Regions from separate parts of the Enterobacter hormaechei subsp. xiangfangensis genome, predicted to be linked through region 3. Evidence: predicted binding sites of a transcription regulator. Region 3 holds the regulator's gene; each other region holds the start of a gene.

Region 1 (4,480 bases), 1.4 Mb from region 3:
ATGTGCCAGGCGAACATCCAGCTCAGGCCGGTTTCATGCTGCTGGATCATCTCAATCAGGGTGATGGTCAGGAACACCGCCATCGGATCGTTACTGCCGGATTCAATCTCCAGCGTGGAGCCAACACGTTCGTTCAGCCCCTTGCCGCCGAGCAGCGAGAAAACCGCTGCCGCATCGGTCGAGCCGACAATCGCGCCAATCAGCAGGCCTTCCATAATATCGAGGTTAAACAGCCAGGCCGCCATCATACCGGTCAGGCCGGAGGTGATCAGGACGCCGACGGTCGCCAGAGACAGCGCCGGGCCTAAGGCCACGCGGAACGAACTTGCCTGGGTGCGCATACCGCCGTCCAGCAGGATGACCGCCAGCGCGAGGTTACTCACCATATAGGCGAAAGGGTAATTATCGAAGGGGATACCGCCGATTCCGTCGACTCCCGCCAGCATGCCGATAGCCAGGAAAATGACAAGAATAGGTATGCCAAGGCGCGATGAAAATGAACTTAATAAAATGCTGAAGGTTACCAGGATGGAACCCAGAATGAAAAGACTGATTATCGCTGTGGCACCCAATGTCGTCTTACTCCCACCTCAATGTGAACGCTGTTATTAAAACCCTAACATATTAACAACGGTAACAGCGTTTTATTGAGGGGGAATAACGGCTTTTTTATGCCTTTAAGACCGGATGACCGCTGATTGTTAACCGACTGCCTGAATTATCGTGTACAAGGTGCGCCCGGGCACCCAGCGGCAGCGTAACGGTTTGCTGCTCATGGCCGAAATCCAGGCCGGCGATCACCGGGATATCCAGGTGGGAACGAATGAAATCAATCATCGTCTCCAGGGAATAGCCTGCATCGTAATCGTTGGGGGCTGAACCGCTAAAACTGCCCAGCACAATGGCCGACTGCCGATCCAGGAGCCCGGCGTGATACAGCTGCAACAGCATACGTTCGACACGGAACGGGTGTTCATTGATATCTTCCAGCACCAGTATGCCATCCGTGATCTGCGGCAGCCACGGCGTACCAATTAGCGACACCAGCATCGCGAGGTTGCCGCCCCACAGCTGTCCTTCACATTCCCAGTGCGGTCCATTGCCTTGCCACTCGATGGTGAACGTCGGGTTTTGCAGGGCGCGCCAGAAATGGTCCTGCGTAAACGCATCCAGCTCCGGCGCGCCAAAGTTACCGGCCAGCATCGGGCCGCTAAAGGTAATGACGTTATGCAACGCCAGCAGGCCGAGCTGGATCGCCGTGAAATCGCTGTGTCCGCAGATTAACAGCGGATCCTGCTGCTGGCGCGCGGCCAGCCCGGCCCAGTCGATGCTCTCCAGCAGCCGGCTTGCGCCATAGCCGCCGCGCACGGCCAGCACAATGGTGTTTTCACCTTCCAGCGTCGCCAGGCTGTTGATATCGCTCAGTCTCTGCGCCTCCGTACCGGCAAAACGCTGCATGCGGCGGGGGATAATTGTCTGATTTTCTACCTGATGGCCCATTTCCAGCAGGCGTTGAACGCCCCGCTGTGCCGCCTCCTGATTGATGCAGTAGCCTGACGGTGCGATGAGATGAAACTGAGGCATGGCAATTCCTTGCTGAATGAGAATCTAATTGTCTATATCATGCCGCTTATACGCCGCCTGCTTCAAGGGGCGACGTACCGCGATGACCGGCTATAAGGATAGATGACGTGAAATTGAGATGGTTTGCTTTTTTGATTGTGCTGCTCGCTGGCTGTAGTTCAAAACATGATTATCAAAATCCCCCCTGGAACCCTGAAGTGCCGGTAAAGCGGGCCATGCAGTGGATGCCGATCAGCGAACAAGCCGGAAAGGCCTGGGGCGTGAGCCCGCGTCTGATCACGGCGATCATTGCCGTGGAGTCCGGCGGCAACCCGACGCTGGTGAGTAAATCGAATGCGGTGGGGCTGATGCAGTTAAAAGCCTCGACGGCGGGAAGAGAGGTCTATCGCTACATGGGCTGGAAGGGACAGCCATCCACCAGCGAGCTGAAAAACCCGGAGCGTAATATCTCTATGGGAACCGCTTACCTGAGCATTCTCGAGCATGGCATTCTGAAGGGGATTGACGATCCGGAAGTGATGCAATATGCACTGGTGGTGTCGTACGTTAACGGAGCCGGCGCGCTGCTCCGAACCTTCTCATCCGTTCGCAAAGAGGCGATAGAAGAGATTAACGATATGGATAAAGATGAATTCTTCGAGCACGTTGTGAAGAATCATCCGTCAGCACAGGCTCCACGTTATATCTGGAAAGTCCAGAAAGCGATGGACGCTATGTAACGCCTTTGTCGGGCGGCAGCACGCTGCCCGACGCCTTTCAGCGCACTTTATTCGCGCGTTCCCGCGCTTCACGCTCCAGTGAGAAGATGATGCGCTGTAGTTCGCGCTCGGCGCCTGGCCCGACATTCAGAAAGCGAAAGCTCAGTCGCGGCGTGGTAATGGTTTCGTTTTTGCCGTCCACCACCTTGCGCTCGCTGATGGCAATCAGCTGGGCGTCAAACCAGAAGCGTCCCCATCCGCCCATATCCAGCTCGATCTGACTAAAACGCATACCTTCCACCAGCCCTTCCGGCTTCGGCATATCCATCAACGCTCCCATGCCGCCCAGCGACAGGTCGAAGAGACGAAAGCGGATCTCTTTTTTGTCCGGCATTTTTGCCTTACAGAAATAGGCCGGGTGAAGCGGAGCGCTGATGCGAAAAAACTCCCGGCGTTGCACGAACCAGAGGTTAGCGGGCAGGGGAGCGATAAACGCAGGCAAACCCTGGTACGCGATCGTGGTCAGACGAGGCAGCACAAACTCGACTTTCGCCCCCTGCGTTTCGGCCATCACCGAGAGATTCTCTGCCTGTAGCGCGGCACGGTTTTCATCGCTCTGGCTACCCAGATCGACGATCAGGTGCTCTGCCGTCACGTCCAGGATCTTGCTGATAAACTGGCTGGTTGACCAGTTGATGCGCAGCGGCACCTCGCCTTTTTTCAGGTCGCGTAACACCCCTAATACAGCCAGCGGATTTTGTTTCAGGAACTGCTCACTGTAGCTACTCACGCCAGATGGCTCCTCGATAGATGACAGACTGTCTCTGGGTTATCGGCACGCGGGCATGAAACTTAATACAAACGATCTGTTTTTCTCCGCCGATATTGATTTGCTAATGGAAATGATAATAATTGCCGTTCCCAATACCATCTAATAACAAGACGACACTATGAGCACTTCACGTTTTGCGTTATGCGCGTTGGCAGGCGCCGTCACGCTGGCATTGCAAACACAGGCTTTCGCAGAAGAATCCACCATCGTGGTGACAGGCACAGAGCAGGGCAGCGCGCTTCCTGCCTGGACCAACAGCGCCACGAAATCAGCCGTCGCGGAAAGTAAAACGGCGCAGGTGATCAACACCATTGCCGCTAAAGAGATTGAGCAGCGGCACGCCAGTTCGGTAAACGAGATCCTGCGCTATGCGCCGGGCGTTTCCACGGAGGTGCGCGGGAGCACCTCTTACATGAGCGAGTACAAAATCCGCGGGTTCAACGTCGATCAGGAGTTCTACAACGGCCTGCAACTTCCCTATAACGTCACCGGGAACACCAAAGCGCGAATCGATCCGCTGCTGATTGAGAGCGTCGATATCCTGAAGGGGCCGTCATCCGTGCTGTATGGCGGCGGCTCACCGGGCGGGCTGGTCAATATTCAGAGTAAAAAGCCGCAGAAAGAGGCGAAAACGGAACTGGGCTTTAATACCGGAAACCGCAATCTGAAGGAGGGATACCTGGACTCCACGGGGCAGATCGCGAACAGCGACTGGAACTATCGCCTGCTGGGCAAAGCGACGGAAAGTGACGAACAGGCGCACACCACGCGCTATGAAAACTATCTGGTGGCCCCCTCCGTGACCTGGCAGCCTGATGACAAAACGCGCCTGACCATTGACGCGCTGGCGCAAAATACGCCGAGCCTGACGCCGTCTGATCCGATGCCGCTAAGCTATCTGCGGTCTAAATACGCCGATCGTCGTGACTATGCCGGGGATGAGTGGAGCGGCTTTAAGCAGCGCCAGTGGATGCTGGGATACAGCTTTGAGCATGAGTTTGACAGTGGCTGGGGCTTTAACCAGAAAGCGCGCTACTTTGACGTGGACACCCACCAGCGCAGCGCCTATTCCACCGGGACGGGCAGCGAGGTCTACCAGCTTAACCGCTTCGCCTATACCACGGATGAAGATTTGCAGAGCTTCAATATTGATAACCAGGTCACCCGAACCGTCGCGCTGGGGGACTGGAAACATCATCTGCTGGCGGGCTTTGACTACCAGAAGCTGAACTCTCACTTCCATTATCGTTACGCCTCATCCACCCCGGGTATCGATATGCGTCATCCGGATCACTCGCAGATCGATAACGATGCGCTGGGGCTTGAAACCGCGCAGAAAAACCGACTCAGCTATCAGCAGAATGGC
Region 2 (4,480 bases), 630 kb from region 3:
TGATTGAGTTTGCCGTTGCAAGCCTGGGTGAGTCGCGAAAAAAAGCAGGTAAGGATGCGCTGCTGATTGGGTGGGAGTGCGACGACCGTACGCATTTGTGGCTGGAAGCGGCCCGTCTTGCCTACAAAGGCTGGCATATCGACGTGCTGGCTGAGCCGATTGATTCTCCACGTCCTGAACTCTTCCCCGGGCAAAAAATCTTCGTCTGGACCGGTAAAGCGCCTACGCCTCGTCAACAGGAGCAGCTCGACCACTGGCGTGAACAGGGTTTCGCCGTTTCGATCCATCACTGATGTTAAGGGGGCCAACGGTAAACCGCCAGTGCGGGATTTTGCCTTCTGGCGATACGACAGGGGTATCCGCGAAGATGCATAGCATCAGTACCCCTGTCATATCGTCGGTTTATTCCATCATCAGGTTGTCTGAAATATTCATACTGGCCACGGATTCAACTTTCCACACGCCATCTTCCTTGACCATGCAGTCAATCACGGTGTGATCCCGCTTTTTGCCGAATGAGATATAAACCTGCATACAGGCGGCATCGTAATCCAGCGCCCGCGCACTGACGATGCCCCAGTCATCTTCATATCCCTGAGCCTTGATGAACATATCGACGTCAGGCACGTCATATTCATCTGGATCCAGCTTATCCATGGCTTTGAGTTTGCTGATAGTTTCGCGGGTTACATATGGCCTCAGCGCTTCATAGTTTTTCAGGGGCTCTTTCCCGATTATAATTTGCGAGATGTACCACTTATTAAACTGAAGGGCAGCGGATACCTCAGGGGGGAACTTCTGTGCAGCGGATGCGAGAGTGGGCAGAAGCAGGATCGCCAGAATTATTTTTTTCATGTCAGTTATGCCTGTAAATTGCATATGCTGGCTTTAATTCCCGGAATTCCTTTCCCGGATACATTGTTCGCTGAACAAAATCAGAGTACCAGACGCTGTTCCCACCATAGATGCAAGCGTGGCCATATGGGTGGCGCAGTGGGCTGGATCACCGCCACATCGCCCTCAACAGGCTCACCGTAAACCTGGTGGAAACCCGCCAGAATTAAATTGCTTTTCATATCCTTAGCATAATGCGTGTTCTGTAGATTAGCACCGCCGGCGCGAATGGATTTCGAAACAAATTCTGCACATCTTTTCTGGCTATACTGACCTGCATGCTGGCGAGCATGAACTGCGGCTTTATGGGCACTCCACATAATTTAATCCCTTATTGAATAAATGGTTAACAAGGGAAACATTACGCCGAAAAGGGATGAGTTTATGTAATTAATCATGATCGGAATTTAACCACTATCAGACTGATAAATAATGGTTAACTTATCCATCAAACGTCTTTATGCGCGCCTAGGTAAGGCAAAAAAGGATTAAAAAGAACCTGTCTTAAGGGGGAGGCATACGTAAAAAATGTATATGGCGCCTGGGTGTACTTTAGCTATCTTAAAAATAGGTATTTCCAATACAATTTTTATCATTGCCCGCTACCTCACCGCCTTTCTTATGAAATGCATTATTTATCAATGCATTGAACAAATCTAACCATCCCATCCGCATCCCGTCACAGGGTCTATGCTTAATGAAAGTAGCCAAAAAGGGCGGTTTAGCCCAAAGCCCCTGCTCGCAGGGGGTTGAAGTGATAATCGTTATCACTAACATGGTGTTATGCCCTGGTGGCTTATCAGATGAGGTGGACCTATGGAACTGCATTCAGAAACCTTCAATCCGGCCGATTTTGCCTGGCGTGGCTTAACGCTGACGCCCGCGGCGGCGGCGCATATTCATGAGCTGGTGGCAAAAAATCCCGACATCCTCGGCGTACGCTTAGGCGTTAAGCAGACTGGCTGCGCGGGATTTGGCTACGTGCTGGATACCGTAACCGAACCTGAAAAGGACGATCTGGTCTTTGAAACCGACGGTGCAAAGTTATACGTCGCACTACAGGCGATGCCGTTTATCGATGGAACCGAAGTCGACTACGTTCGGGAAGGTTTAAACCAGTTATTCAAATTTCATAACCCGAAAGCCCAGAACGAATGCGGCTGCGGCGAAAGCTTTGGGGTATAGGCGGTACTATGTCTCGTAATACTGAAGCAACGAGTGATGTAAACACCTGGAGCGGCGGACACCTCAACTATAAAGAGGGTTTCTTCACGCAGCTGCAAACCGATGAACTGGCGAAAGGCATCAACGAAGAGGTCGTGCGCGCCATTTCGGCGAAACGTAACGAGCCAGAGTGGATGCTGGAGTTTCGCCTGAGCGCATTCCGCGCGTGGCTGGAGATGGAAGAACCCCACTGGCTGAAAGCGCATTACGATAAGCTGAACTATCAGGATTACAGCTACTACTCCGCGCCCTCCTGCGGCAGCTGTGATGATACCTGTGCCTCGCAACCCGGCGCGGTACAGCAAACCGGTGCCGAGAACAGCTTCCTGAGTAAAGAGGTGGAAGAGGCGTTTAATCAGCTCGGCGTGCCCGTGCGCGAAGGCAAAGAGGTGGCGGTAGACGCCATTTTTGACTCCGTCTCGGTGGCAACCACCTACCGTGAAAAACTGGCGGAGCAGGGGATTATTTTCTGCTCCTTCGGGGAAGCCATTCACGATCACCCGGAGCTGGTGAAAAAGTACATTGGCACCGTGGTACCCAGTAACGATAACTTCTTCGCGGCACTGAATGCGGCGGTGGCGTCAGACGGTACCTTTATCTACGTGCCGAAAGGCGTGCGCTGCCCGATGGAGCTCTCGACCTATTTCCGCATCAACGCGGAAAAAACCGGCCAGTTTGAACGCACCATCCTGGTGGCCGATGAAGGCAGCTACGTTAGCTACATCGAAGGGTGCTCCGCTCCTGTGCGCGACAGCTACCAGCTGCACGCGGCGGTGGTGGAGGTCATCATCCATAAAGATGCGGAAGTGAAGTACTCTACGGTACAGAACTGGTTCCCGGGCGACGGTAACACCGGCGGTATTCTGAACTTCGTCACCAAGCGTGCGCTGTGCGAAGGCGAAAACAGCAAAATGTCCTGGACGCAGTCAGAAACCGGCTCCGCCATTACCTGGAAATACCCGAGCTGTATTCTGCGCGGCGACAACTCAATCGGTGAGTTTTACTCCGTGGCACTGACCAGCGGTCATCAGCAGGCCGATACCGGCACCAAGATGATCCACATCGGTAAAAACACCAAATCGACCATCATCTCCAAAGGGATCTCTGCCGGTCACAGCCAGAACAGCTATCGCGGGCTGGTGAAAATCATGCCGACGGCAACCAACGCGCGTAACTTCACCCAATGTGACTCCATGCTGATTGGCGCGGACTGCGGGGCGCATACCTTCCCGTATGTCGAATGCCGCAATAACAGCGCCCAGCTTGAGCATGAGGCAACTACGTCACGTATTGGTGAAGATCAGCTTTTCTACTGCCTGCAACGCGGGATCAGTGAAGAAGATGCGATTTCAATGATCGTTAACGGCTTCTGTAAGGACGTGTTCTCTGAACTGCCGCTGGAATTTGCCGTTGAAGCCCAGAAACTCCTCGCCATTAGTCTTGAACACAGCGTCGGTTAAGGAAAGCACATGTTAAGCATTAAAGATTTACAGGTTAGCGTGGAAGAGAAAGAGATCCTGCGTGGCCTCAATTTTGACGTCAAACCGGGTGAAGTTCACGCCATCATGGGGCCAAACGGCTCCGGGAAAAGTACGCTTTCAGCGACGCTGGCAGGACGCGAAGATTATGAAGTTACCAGCGGCTCCGTTGAGTTTAACGGCAAAGATCTGCTGGAGATGTCGCCGGAAGAGCGTGCCGGCGAGGGCATCTTTATGGCCTTCCAGTATCCGGTGGAAATTCCGGGCGTCAGCAACCAGTTCTTCCTGCAAACCGCGCTGAACGCGGTGCGCAAGTATCGCGGCCTTGAGGCGCTGGATCGCTTTGACTTCCAGGATCTGATGGAAGAGAAGATCAAGCTGTTGAAAATGCCGGAAGATCTGCTGACCCGCTCGGTAAACGTGGGTTTCTCCGGCGGTGAGAAGAAACGTAACGATATTCTGCAAATGGCGGTTCTGGAGCCAGCGCTGTGCATTCTCGATGAGACCGATTCAGGGCTGGATATCGATGCCCTGAAGATCGTTGCCGACGGGGTGAACTCCCTGCGTGACGGCAACCGCTCATTTATCATCGTGACACATTACCAGCGAATTCTGGACTACATCAAACCGGACTATGTCCACGTGCTTTACCAGGGACGCATTGTGAAATCCGGTGACTTTACGCTGGTTAAACAACTGGAGGAGCAGGGTTATGGCTGGCTTAACGAACAGCAGTAATGCACTTCAGCAGTGGCACCGGCTGTTTGAAGCGCAGGCTGGAGCGCGCTCTGAACAGGCTCAGCACCATCTCCAGCAGATGCTGCGTCTCGGTTTACCGACGCGTAAACATGAGAACTGGAAATATACCCCGCTGGATGGCCTGC
Region 3 (4,480 bases):
ATACCCTAACCTGACAAACCTAAAAAAAGAACTTTGCCATGAAATTGAATACCCGAGCGCAAACTGCACAATCGCCGAACAATAATTCTCCCATCGTACTGGTTCACGGCCTGTTTGGTAGCCTGGATAATCTGGGTGTGCTGGCGCGCGATTTAGTGACCGATCACGAGATCCTCCAGGTTGATATGCGCAATCACGGTCTTTCAGGGCGCTCGGAGGAGATGACCTACGCAGCCATGGCGCAGGATCTGCGGGACACCCTCGATGCGAATAATATTCAGAAAGCGACGCTTATCGGGCATTCAATGGGCGGTAAAGCGGTGATGGCGCTCACTGCGCTGGCACCTGAGCGAATTTCCGGGCTGGTGGTCATCGACGTTGCGCCCGTCAATTACGACGTTCGCCGTCACGATGAGATTTTTGCCGCCATCAATGCGGTCACCGAAGCGGGTGTCGCAACCCGCCAACAGGCGGCTGCCGTTATGCGCGAGCATCTTGATGAAGAAGGCGTGGTCCAGTTCCTGCTGAAATCGTTTGTTGACGGGCAATGGCGCTTTAACGTCCCGGTGCTGTGGGATCAGTATTCGCATATTGTGGGCTGGGAAGCCGTCCCCGCCTGGCCGCACCCTACCCTTTTTATTCGCGGCGGCAACTCCCCTTACGTCACTGACGCGTACCGTGACGCGCTGCTGGCGCAATTCCCGCAGGCTCGCGCTCACGTCATTGCGGGTGCCGGGCACTGGGTCCACGCGGAAAAACCGGATGCCGTCCTGCGCGCCATTCGCCGCTATCTTACTGATACAGCGAATTGATTAAAAAGCCAGCGACCGGAAGACGACGGGCTTCCAGTCGTTGGCGTGTGGATTTGGGTGATGTATGATGGCGCGCTTATCGCCCGGGCATTAGCAGGGCGGCGTGTTTCCCCCGAAGTCTCAGAATCATGGCCAAAGAACAAACGGACCGTACGACACTAGATCTGTTCGCGAATGAGCGTCGACCGGGACGACCGAAAACGAATCCGCTTTCGCGCGATGAACAGCTGCGTATCAATAAACGCAACCAGCTTAAACGCGATAAAAATCGTGGGCTTAAGCGTGTCGAACTGAAGCTGAATGCCGATGCCGTCGATGCGCTTAACGAGTTAGCTGACGCGCGCAACATCAGCCGCAGCGAACTGATCGAAGAGATGCTGATCGCCCAGCTTGAGACGTTACGCGGCAAGGCGTGAGTCAGAAAATCCCCAATATTACCTTTTTCATGTAGCACAGAGTGCAGTCCTGCGTGATAGCTGTTTCCGCAGGGTTGCCTGTTCTGCTATTATTGCCCTTATCCGTGGACAATTTGCGCCACCATACCATTAAGTTTCAAGAGGTTATTTTACTCATGGCAATCATCGGCATTTTCTTTGGCAGTGATACCGGCAATACTGAAAATATCGCAAAAAACATTCAAAAACAGCTCGGTAAAGACGTTGCTGATGTGCATGACATCGCCAAGAGCAGCAAAGAAGATCTCGAGGGCTATGACATCCTGCTGCTGGGCATCCCCACCTGGTACTACGGTGAAGCACAGTGTGACTGGGACGATTTCTTCCCGACGCTGGAAGAAGTAGACTTCAACGGCAAGCTGGTTGCCCTGTTTGGCTGTGGCGATCAGGAAGACTATGCTGAGTATTTCTGTGATGCGCTGGGCACTATTCGCGACATCATTGAGCCACGCGGTGCGGCGATCGTCGGTCACTGGCCAACGGCGGGTTACCATTTCGAAGCTTCCAAAGGTCTGGCAGATGACGATCACTTCGTTGGCCTGGCCATTGATGAAGACCGTCAGCCAGAGCTGACCGCTGAGCGTGTAGAAAAATGGGTTAAGCAGGTTCGTGAAGAGCTGAACCTGGACGATATCCTTAACGCCTGATATCCCTGCGGCGCAACTCCGGTTGCGCCCGTTTTCCAGGTAAAACCGATTAAATTAATTGCTACAAACTTTTAACTTTTTCGCCCAGACCTGTACAATATCCCCCTGGTAAAAAGTGGGTGCCATCGAACAAGTTTGTTGGTGATACCACGTTTTTATAAGCATACTTTGCTTGAGACTTGCAGTTTTCATTTAGCCATGGCAGTTCTATAATGAGACGCATTATCCCAAGTGCATTTTCTGTCACTTCTTCTTTTGAAGTGAATCGTTTAGCAACAGGACAGATTCCGCATGACTGACAACAATACCGCATTAAAGAAAGCTGGCCTGAAAGTAACGCTTCCTCGGTTAAAAATCCTTGAAGTGCTTCAGGGGCCAGACAATCACCATGTCAGTGCGGAAGACCTTTATAAGCGTCTTATCGATATGGGTGAAGAGATTGGGCTGGCAACCGTCTATCGTGTGCTGAACCAGTTTGATGACGCGGGCATTGTTACTCGTCATAATTTCGAAGGCGGTAAATCCGTGTTCGAGCTGACTCAGCAGCACCACCACGATCACCTGATCTGCCTCGACTGTGGCAAGGTCATTGAATTTAGCGATGATTCCATTGAATCGCGCCAGCGTGAAATCGCCGCCCGTCATGGCATCCGCCTGACCAACCACAGCCTGTACCTGTACGGTCACTGTGCTGAAGGTGATTGCCGCGAAAATGAACATGCGCACGACGCAAAATAAGTGAGTGTTCATACTCTGAGCCAGCCGTGAGGTTGGCTTTTTTTTGCCTGAAAAAAGCCCGGTGACGCTGCGCCACCGGGCGTAAAGCAACTTATTTATTGTTATTGCGTATCTCGTTCCAGATCTTATCGCAACGCTTCGCCACTTCCTGATCGTTACCGGTTTTACGCGCCTGAATACAGGCCTGGTAATCCATTACGCGAACGTTTTCCTGCGTGGCGAATTGCTCATGGGCTTTGTCTTTTTTCAGCACGTTCAGCACGCTTTGACAGGCCTCAATCTTCTCAGGTGAACCCTGTGCGGTATTGATGCACGCGCTGTAGGCCTCTTTCAGACGGGAGTCCTCTTTCGGCACCTGATCCTGCGCGCATGCCACCAGCCCGAAGGTCAGCAACGCAACGATTACCCTTTTATTCATCATGTTCAGTCTCCATAACGGCGGGACACCGCCCGCCGCAGCATTCCTCAGAAGATGGTAAATGGCGCAATGACCATGAATTTCACGTCACGTTCATCCTGGAAGATGTTGCCGTAGCCGCCCGCGTAGCTCGGGATATCGGAGTGGTTGTCATACTGGGTGAAGTGCAGTTTGAACATCGTGCCTTTCGCACGGCCCTCCTGAAGGGTATAAATCGCATCCAGACTGTATGAAGACTCTTTCAGACGGTAGTTCGGATCGTAGTACGCGTCTGGCGTTGCCATATCCCCGGGCTTCGCATCCCAGGCGTACGCGTAGGATGCTCCCACTGCCCAGCCGGGCAGGTTCCAGTTTTTCAGGTCATACATTGCCCCGAAGAAGACCGCCTTTTCGCCGTCGGCGTTAAAGTCAGAGCGGTTATCCCACCAGATATCCAGACGACCGTTAGAGGAGGCGTAGGTAGGCGTCATACGTTGCAGGAAGTAACCCTGCTGCCCTTCTGCCTTGACCCATGTTCCCTCCAGACGCAAATCAACCTGACCTACCTTGTAGCCGAAGGTCAGCGCCTGTAACCACGCGGTGCCGTCATAGATATCATTTACGCTGCCATCACTGACCTTGTCGCGCGTACCGTAGAACTGATAGCTGGTGCTCAGCGGGCTACCCGCGATATCAAATTTGTAGCTGGCTTTAGCAAAGTACTGATCGATATAGCCTTCAGCCTGACCAAATGCAGCTTCCAGCACCAGATCGTTTTTAAAGTCGTACTTCGCTCCCAGCGAGTGGAGATAATCAACTTTGGTTTTTTTATCGTTCTGATAGAACTTGTCCATCTCAATGTGCCACGGCGCTTTGTACTCGTTGGTCCACATATAGGAGAAGCTCAACGCCCCCGCATCGCCGTAGTCAAAATTAGCACCGGCTTCCGCCCCCTGATAGGTGCCTGGCATAAAGCTCCAGTGCGGCGCTAACAGCGTCTGACCGGTTGGCTGGATATAACCTCCGCGCGCCCAGACCGGACCATATTTGAATTTTGCAGCCGCTTTATACAGGCTGATTCCGCTTTTATCGCCGGACCAGTCTTCGTCGTAGGCTTTATTGCTGGAGGAGAACGCAATTTCGTTCGGATGGCCGCTGTCGCCATTTTCGGCCATTTCAATTGCGGTGAACGCTGCAATATCGATCCCGAACATATCGGCGGCATATCCCGACTGGAAATCAAGGTTGGCGTTCCAGGTCGAGTGAGAAAGGTTGGTTTTGTATTTATCTTCAGTGACGTCTTTACGGTCACGCTCACGCTGCCAGTAATAAATACCGCCCGTGAGGGTGGAATCTTCGATGAAACCTGCTGCTTTTGCCTCTGGCGCAACCACCAGGCCCGACATTGCTGTCACACCGGCGATAGCCAGC
Region 4 (4,480 bases), 100 kb from region 3:
GAGGGGGAAGTCACTGCCTGTATCAGAACCTCGTATTTACGCTCATGTACCAGGTGCGACCCGGTTCATTATACGTATACGCACCCGCGCCGTACATATACGCACCCGTCGTGGTATTACCCGTGGTCTGGGCGTTACCCGCGCGCCACTGGCGCTTGTCGAAGACGTTGTCCACGCCGCCGGTCAGGCTGACGTTTTTGGTCACGTCCCAGGTCGCGCTCAGGCCAACGATGCTGTACGGGCTGACTTCGTCTTTCTCAGACCCGGTCACCGGCTGACCTTTGTAGTTGTACTTCTTCGGCTGCTGCTTGCCGTACCAGGTGAAGGTCGACTGCAATGAGACATCCTGACGTACCTGCCAGCTCAGGGTAGAGTTCAGCGTATACTCCGGGATGATCGACAGACGATCGCCGGTCTCCTTGTTCTTACTTTGCAGCATGTAGGTGATGTTGTTGGTCCAGTTGATGGTGTCGCTGACCGGCACGTTCAGGGAGCCTTCCAGACCTTCCACTACCGCCTTCGGCACGTTTTCCCACTGGTAGATATCGGTGGTGACTTTGCCGGTGGACGTCTGGCCAATCGGCGCGTAGCCCGCTTCAATCTTGTTGCGGTAGTCGTTGCGGAACCAGGTCACGCCAGCCAGCCAGCCGTCGCGTTTCCACTCCAGGCCAATCTCTTTGTTGATACTGGTTTCCGCTTTCAGATCGTCGTTACCCATCATGTAGCAGCCCACGCCGTCGGAACTGGCGTAGCAGCCCTGGCCTTTACTGTACAGCAGGTAGTTCGGGTTGGTCTGATACAGGCTTGGCGCTTTATAGGCGCGCGCGATGCCCATCTTCAGGGTGAAGTCATCCCCCAGACCTTGCGACAGGTTCAGGGACGGGCTCCAGTTATTACCCACAATAGTATGGTGGTCGAAGCGCAGGGCAGGGGTCAGCATGGTGCTGTCGGTCAGCTCCATGTTGTTTTCGGCAAACAGGGAGAAGATCTCCGCTGACGTGTACGGGCTACGATCTTCGCTCATGCCCGGGATGGGGCCCCCCTGCTGGGTTTGTGTAAAGGAGGTTGAGTCCTTCATGCGCTGCTGGTTCCACTCGGTGCCGAGCGTCAGGTTCTGGTTCACAATGAAATCAATCGGCAGGTTGATTTCGCTGTGCAGCATCACGTCGGCCAGATCGGTATCGGTGAATTTATTGCTGTTGAACAGGCCTTCCAGACCGCCCGCCAACCCTTCACCCAGACGAGAGTTGCGGGTGTGCTCGTACTGCGCCCAGTTGCTGGTGGTGATGCCGTTATCCCAGCCGCCGTTCCAGGTCACGGCGAAGTTCTGACGATAGATACGGTTAGTCTCTTTACCGTAGTTCTTCTTCACCAGCGCGTTGTCGTTGTTGGTGTTCTGCGTGTCGCCCGCATACAGGTTGTTCTGGCGGCTGTAGCCCGCTTCAAACTCCAGCGACTGCATCGGCGCGAAGTCCCAGCGCACCACGCCGTTGATGTCTTTATTTTCCACACCTTCACGGCCTGCGGGCAGGGTGTTGGCGTAAGCGCCCGTGCGGTCAGACTGGTGACCCTGGTTGATATCCCACGCGTCGGCCTGGGTTTTATCCAGGTTACCGTACATGCGGAAGCTGAAATCCCCGCCCAGCGGGCCGCTCAGGCTGAAGTTGGTGCGTTTGGTGGAACCTTCGTCTTTATGCTCTGGCGCGTTCAGGTAGGTGTTCCAGGAGCCGTGCCACTGGTCGTCAAATTTTTTGGTGATGATGTTCACCACGCCGCCCGCCGCACCGTTACCGTAGCGGGCAGCAGCCGGGCCACGGATCACTTCGATGCGCTCGATCATCTCCGGCGGGACCCAGCCGGTATCGCCGCGGGTATCACGCTCGCCGCGCCAGCCCAGACGGATGGAGTTGCGGCTGGTGACCGGCTTGCCGTCGATCAGGATCAGGGTGTTTTCCGGGCCCATGCCGCGAATGTCAATCTGACGGTTGTTCCCGCGCTGGCCGCTGGTGGAGTTGCCGGTCAGGTTAACGCCCGGCATGGTGCGGATGATTTCCGCCACGTCGCGCGCTGGCGGGTTTTTGCGGATCTCATCGGCGGTGATGGTCGACACGCCCGGCGCCTGCAAATTCTGCTCGGCGGCAGTGATCACCATGGTGTCTTCGTGCTGCGCGGAGGCGGTGTTGTCGTCTGCCATGGCGGGCAGCGCGACACCATAAATCCCTAAATTGACCAGCAAGGCCAGAGAGTGAATCTTCTTATTCATTGTACGTCCCGCTTTTATGGTTATTTAATGAGCGCGCTTCCCACAGCGCGGGCATTACGCTATTGCAAATGCAAATAGTTATCAATAATATTATCAATAAAATTTGCTCTGAAACAAAAAAGACTGTTAAACATGGGGTTATAAGGGTGACGGTGTTAACAACCGGAAGTGAAGCGTGGTGGCAGGCGAAAAACGGGCCGGAACGGGAACGTCATCAGGAAAACTATCGCGTGACATTCTGGTGGCGGGACCCGGCGGGAACGCAGAAAACCTCGACGGTGAAACGCGTCTGGCTCTACGTCACCGGCGTGACCGATCACCATCAAAATGCCCGTCCGCAATCCCTTGAACGTATCCCGGATACCGACGTCTGGCAGTGGCAGGGCGAGTTCAGTCCCGAATGGCGCGGCAGCTACTGTTTTATCCCCTCCGATAACGAAAACGATTTTGCCGATGCAGTGTTTGAAGGCGAGCAGCCGGACCGCATGGCGCTGCGCGAAGGCTGGCGTAAACTGTTGCCGCACGCGGTGTCCGACCCGCTGAATCCGCAAAGCTGGCGCGGCGGGCGCGGGCACGCCGTCTCGGCGCTGGAGATGCCGGAGGCGCCCGTACAGCCCGGCTGGAACCATCCCGATACCCCTTACAATAAGCCTGTCTGTATTGATTGGCACAGCGCGCGTCTGAAGAACCGTCGTCGCGTGTGGATTTTTACCACCGGGGATGAAAGCCCCGAGCGCCCGCTGGCGGTGCTGCTTGACGGGCAGTTCTGGGCCGAAAGCATGCCCGTCTGGCCTGCTCTGGCGTCGCTCACCCATGAAGGCAAACTGCCGCCTGCGGTTTATGTCTTAATTGACGTCATTGACACCGCACACCGCAGCCGCGAGCTGCCGTGCAACCCTGATTTCTGGCTGGCGGTGCAGGAAGAACTTCTCCCGCAAGTGAAAAGCATGGCCCCGTTCAGCGACCGCGCCGACCATACCGTGGTGGCGGGTCAGAGCTTCGGCGGACTCTCTTCCCTCTATGCGGGCCTCAACTGGCCGCAGCGTTTTGGCTGCATCCTCAGCCAGTCCGGATCCTACTGGTGGCCGCACCGCGGCGCGCAGCAGGACGGGCTGCTCATCGAACAACTCAAAGCGGGTGAAAAAACCGCTCGCGGGCTGCGCATCGTCCTTGAGGCCGGGCGCAACGAGCCGCTTATTTTGCGCGCAAACCAGGCGATCCTCGCCGAACTACACACTCAGCAACCGGTTTTCTGGCGTCAGGTTGACGGCGGACACGATGCGCTTTGCTGGCGCGGTGGGCTGACGCAGGGGCTGATGACCCTCTGGCAGCCGCTTATTCAATAACGGAGTCTGTATGGAATTCAGCAATCCTTTCGATAATCCGCAGGGACAGTTCGCCATTTTGCAAAATGACCAGGGGCAGTACAGCCTGTGGCCGCAGCAGTGCGAGTTGCCCGCGGGCTGGCGCGTGGTCTGCGAACCGCAATCTCAGGAGGCGTGCCAGCAGTGGCTGGCGGAACAGTGGCAGACGCTTGAGCCGTTTTATTTTGCGGGGGAGCGCGCATGAACCGTCTCCCTCTTGTCGCCGCCCAGCCGGGGATTTGGATGGCAGAGCAGCTTTCCTCCCTGCCAAACGCCTGGAGCGTCGCGCACTATACCGAGCTGAAAGGCGCTATCGATGCGCCATTGCTGGCAAAAGCCATCGCTGAAGGCATGATGCAGGCCGACACCCTGCGGATGCGTTTTGCCGAAGATCACGGTGAGGTGTGGCAGTGGATCGATGAGGCCATGCTCCTGCCGGAGCCGTCCATCGTGCGCGTTGACTCCCACGACGCCGCCGTGGCGCTGATGGAGGCCGATCTCAAGCAGAACCTGCGCGTCGACAGCGGTCAGCCGCTGGCGTTTCACCAGCTGATTCAGGTGGGAGAAAGCCACTGGTACTGGTATCAGCGGTATCATCATCTGGTGGTAGATGGCTTCAGTTTCCCGGCCATTACGCGTCAGATCGCCGCCATTTACGCTGCGTGGCAGAAAGGGAAACCCGCGCCCGCCTCCCCGTTTACCCCTTTCGCCGAGGTGGTGGAGGAGTATCAGCGCTATCGCGACAGTGAGGCGTATCAGCGCGACGGTGCTTTCTGGGCCGAACAGCGCCAACAGCTTCCTTCTCCGGTCTCGCTCTCTTCCGCGCCCCTGCCTGGACACGCCGCCACCACCG

The links. The regulator Fur, encoded in region 3, represses iron uptake genes when iron is present. The targets are predictions, from matches to a motif close to ATAATAATGAGAACNACTATCAA.
Region 1: BFV63_RS12930 (TonB-dependent siderophore receptor) is a predicted target of Fur. The motif match lies at 3,191-3,213, and genes of this name have one in related genera.
Region 2: sufA (Fe-S cluster assembly scaffold SufA) is a predicted target of Fur. The motif match lies at 1,649-1,671, and genes of this name have one in related genera.
Region 4: BFV63_RS05755 (TonB-dependent siderophore receptor) is a predicted target of Fur. The motif match lies at 2,332-2,354, and genes of this name have one in related genera.

What each region holds. Positions count from the first base shown of each region.
Region 1 is NZ_CP017183.1:2,691,590-2,696,069, reverse strand. It holds partial or broken gene BFV63_RS12950 (potassium/proton antiporter) at 1-572, opposite strand, end outside; gene ldcA (muramoyltetrapeptide carboxypeptidase) at 670-1,584, opposite strand; gene emtA (membrane-bound lytic murein transglycosylase EmtA) at 1,692-2,303, shown strand; gene ycgR (flagellar brake protein YcgR) at 2,341-3,072, opposite strand; gene BFV63_RS12930 (TonB-dependent siderophore receptor) at 3,233-4,480, shown strand, end outside.
Region 2 is NZ_CP017183.1:1,957,890-1,962,369, forward strand. It holds gene BFV63_RS09385 (MerR family transcriptional regulator) at 1-293, shown strand, start outside; gene BFV63_RS09390 (DUF3828 domain-containing protein) at 403-855, opposite strand; gene BFV63_RS23550 (hypothetical protein) at 936-1,076, opposite strand; gene sufA (Fe-S cluster assembly scaffold SufA) at 1,711-2,079, shown strand; gene sufB (Fe-S cluster assembly protein SufB) at 2,088-3,578, shown strand; gene sufC (Fe-S cluster assembly ATPase SufC) at 3,588-4,334, shown strand; gene sufD (Fe-S cluster assembly protein SufD) at 4,309-4,480, shown strand, end outside.
Region 3 is NZ_CP017183.1:1,328,502-1,332,981, reverse strand. It holds gene ybfF (esterase) at 39-812, shown strand; gene ybfE (LexA regulated protein) at 941-1,228, shown strand; gene fldA (flavodoxin FldA) at 1,384-1,914, shown strand; gene fur (ferric iron uptake transcriptional regulator) at 2,206-2,652, shown strand; gene chiQ (ChiQ/YbfN family lipoprotein) at 2,744-3,070, opposite strand; gene chiP (chitoporin ChiP) at 3,118-4,480, opposite strand, start outside.
Region 4 is NZ_CP017183.1:1,225,032-1,229,511, forward strand. It holds gene BFV63_RS05755 (TonB-dependent siderophore receptor) at 23-2,263, opposite strand; gene fes (enterochelin esterase) at 2,410-3,609, shown strand; gene BFV63_RS05765 (MbtH family protein) at 3,620-3,832, shown strand; gene entF (enterobactin non-ribosomal peptide synthetase EntF) at 3,829-4,480, shown strand, end outside.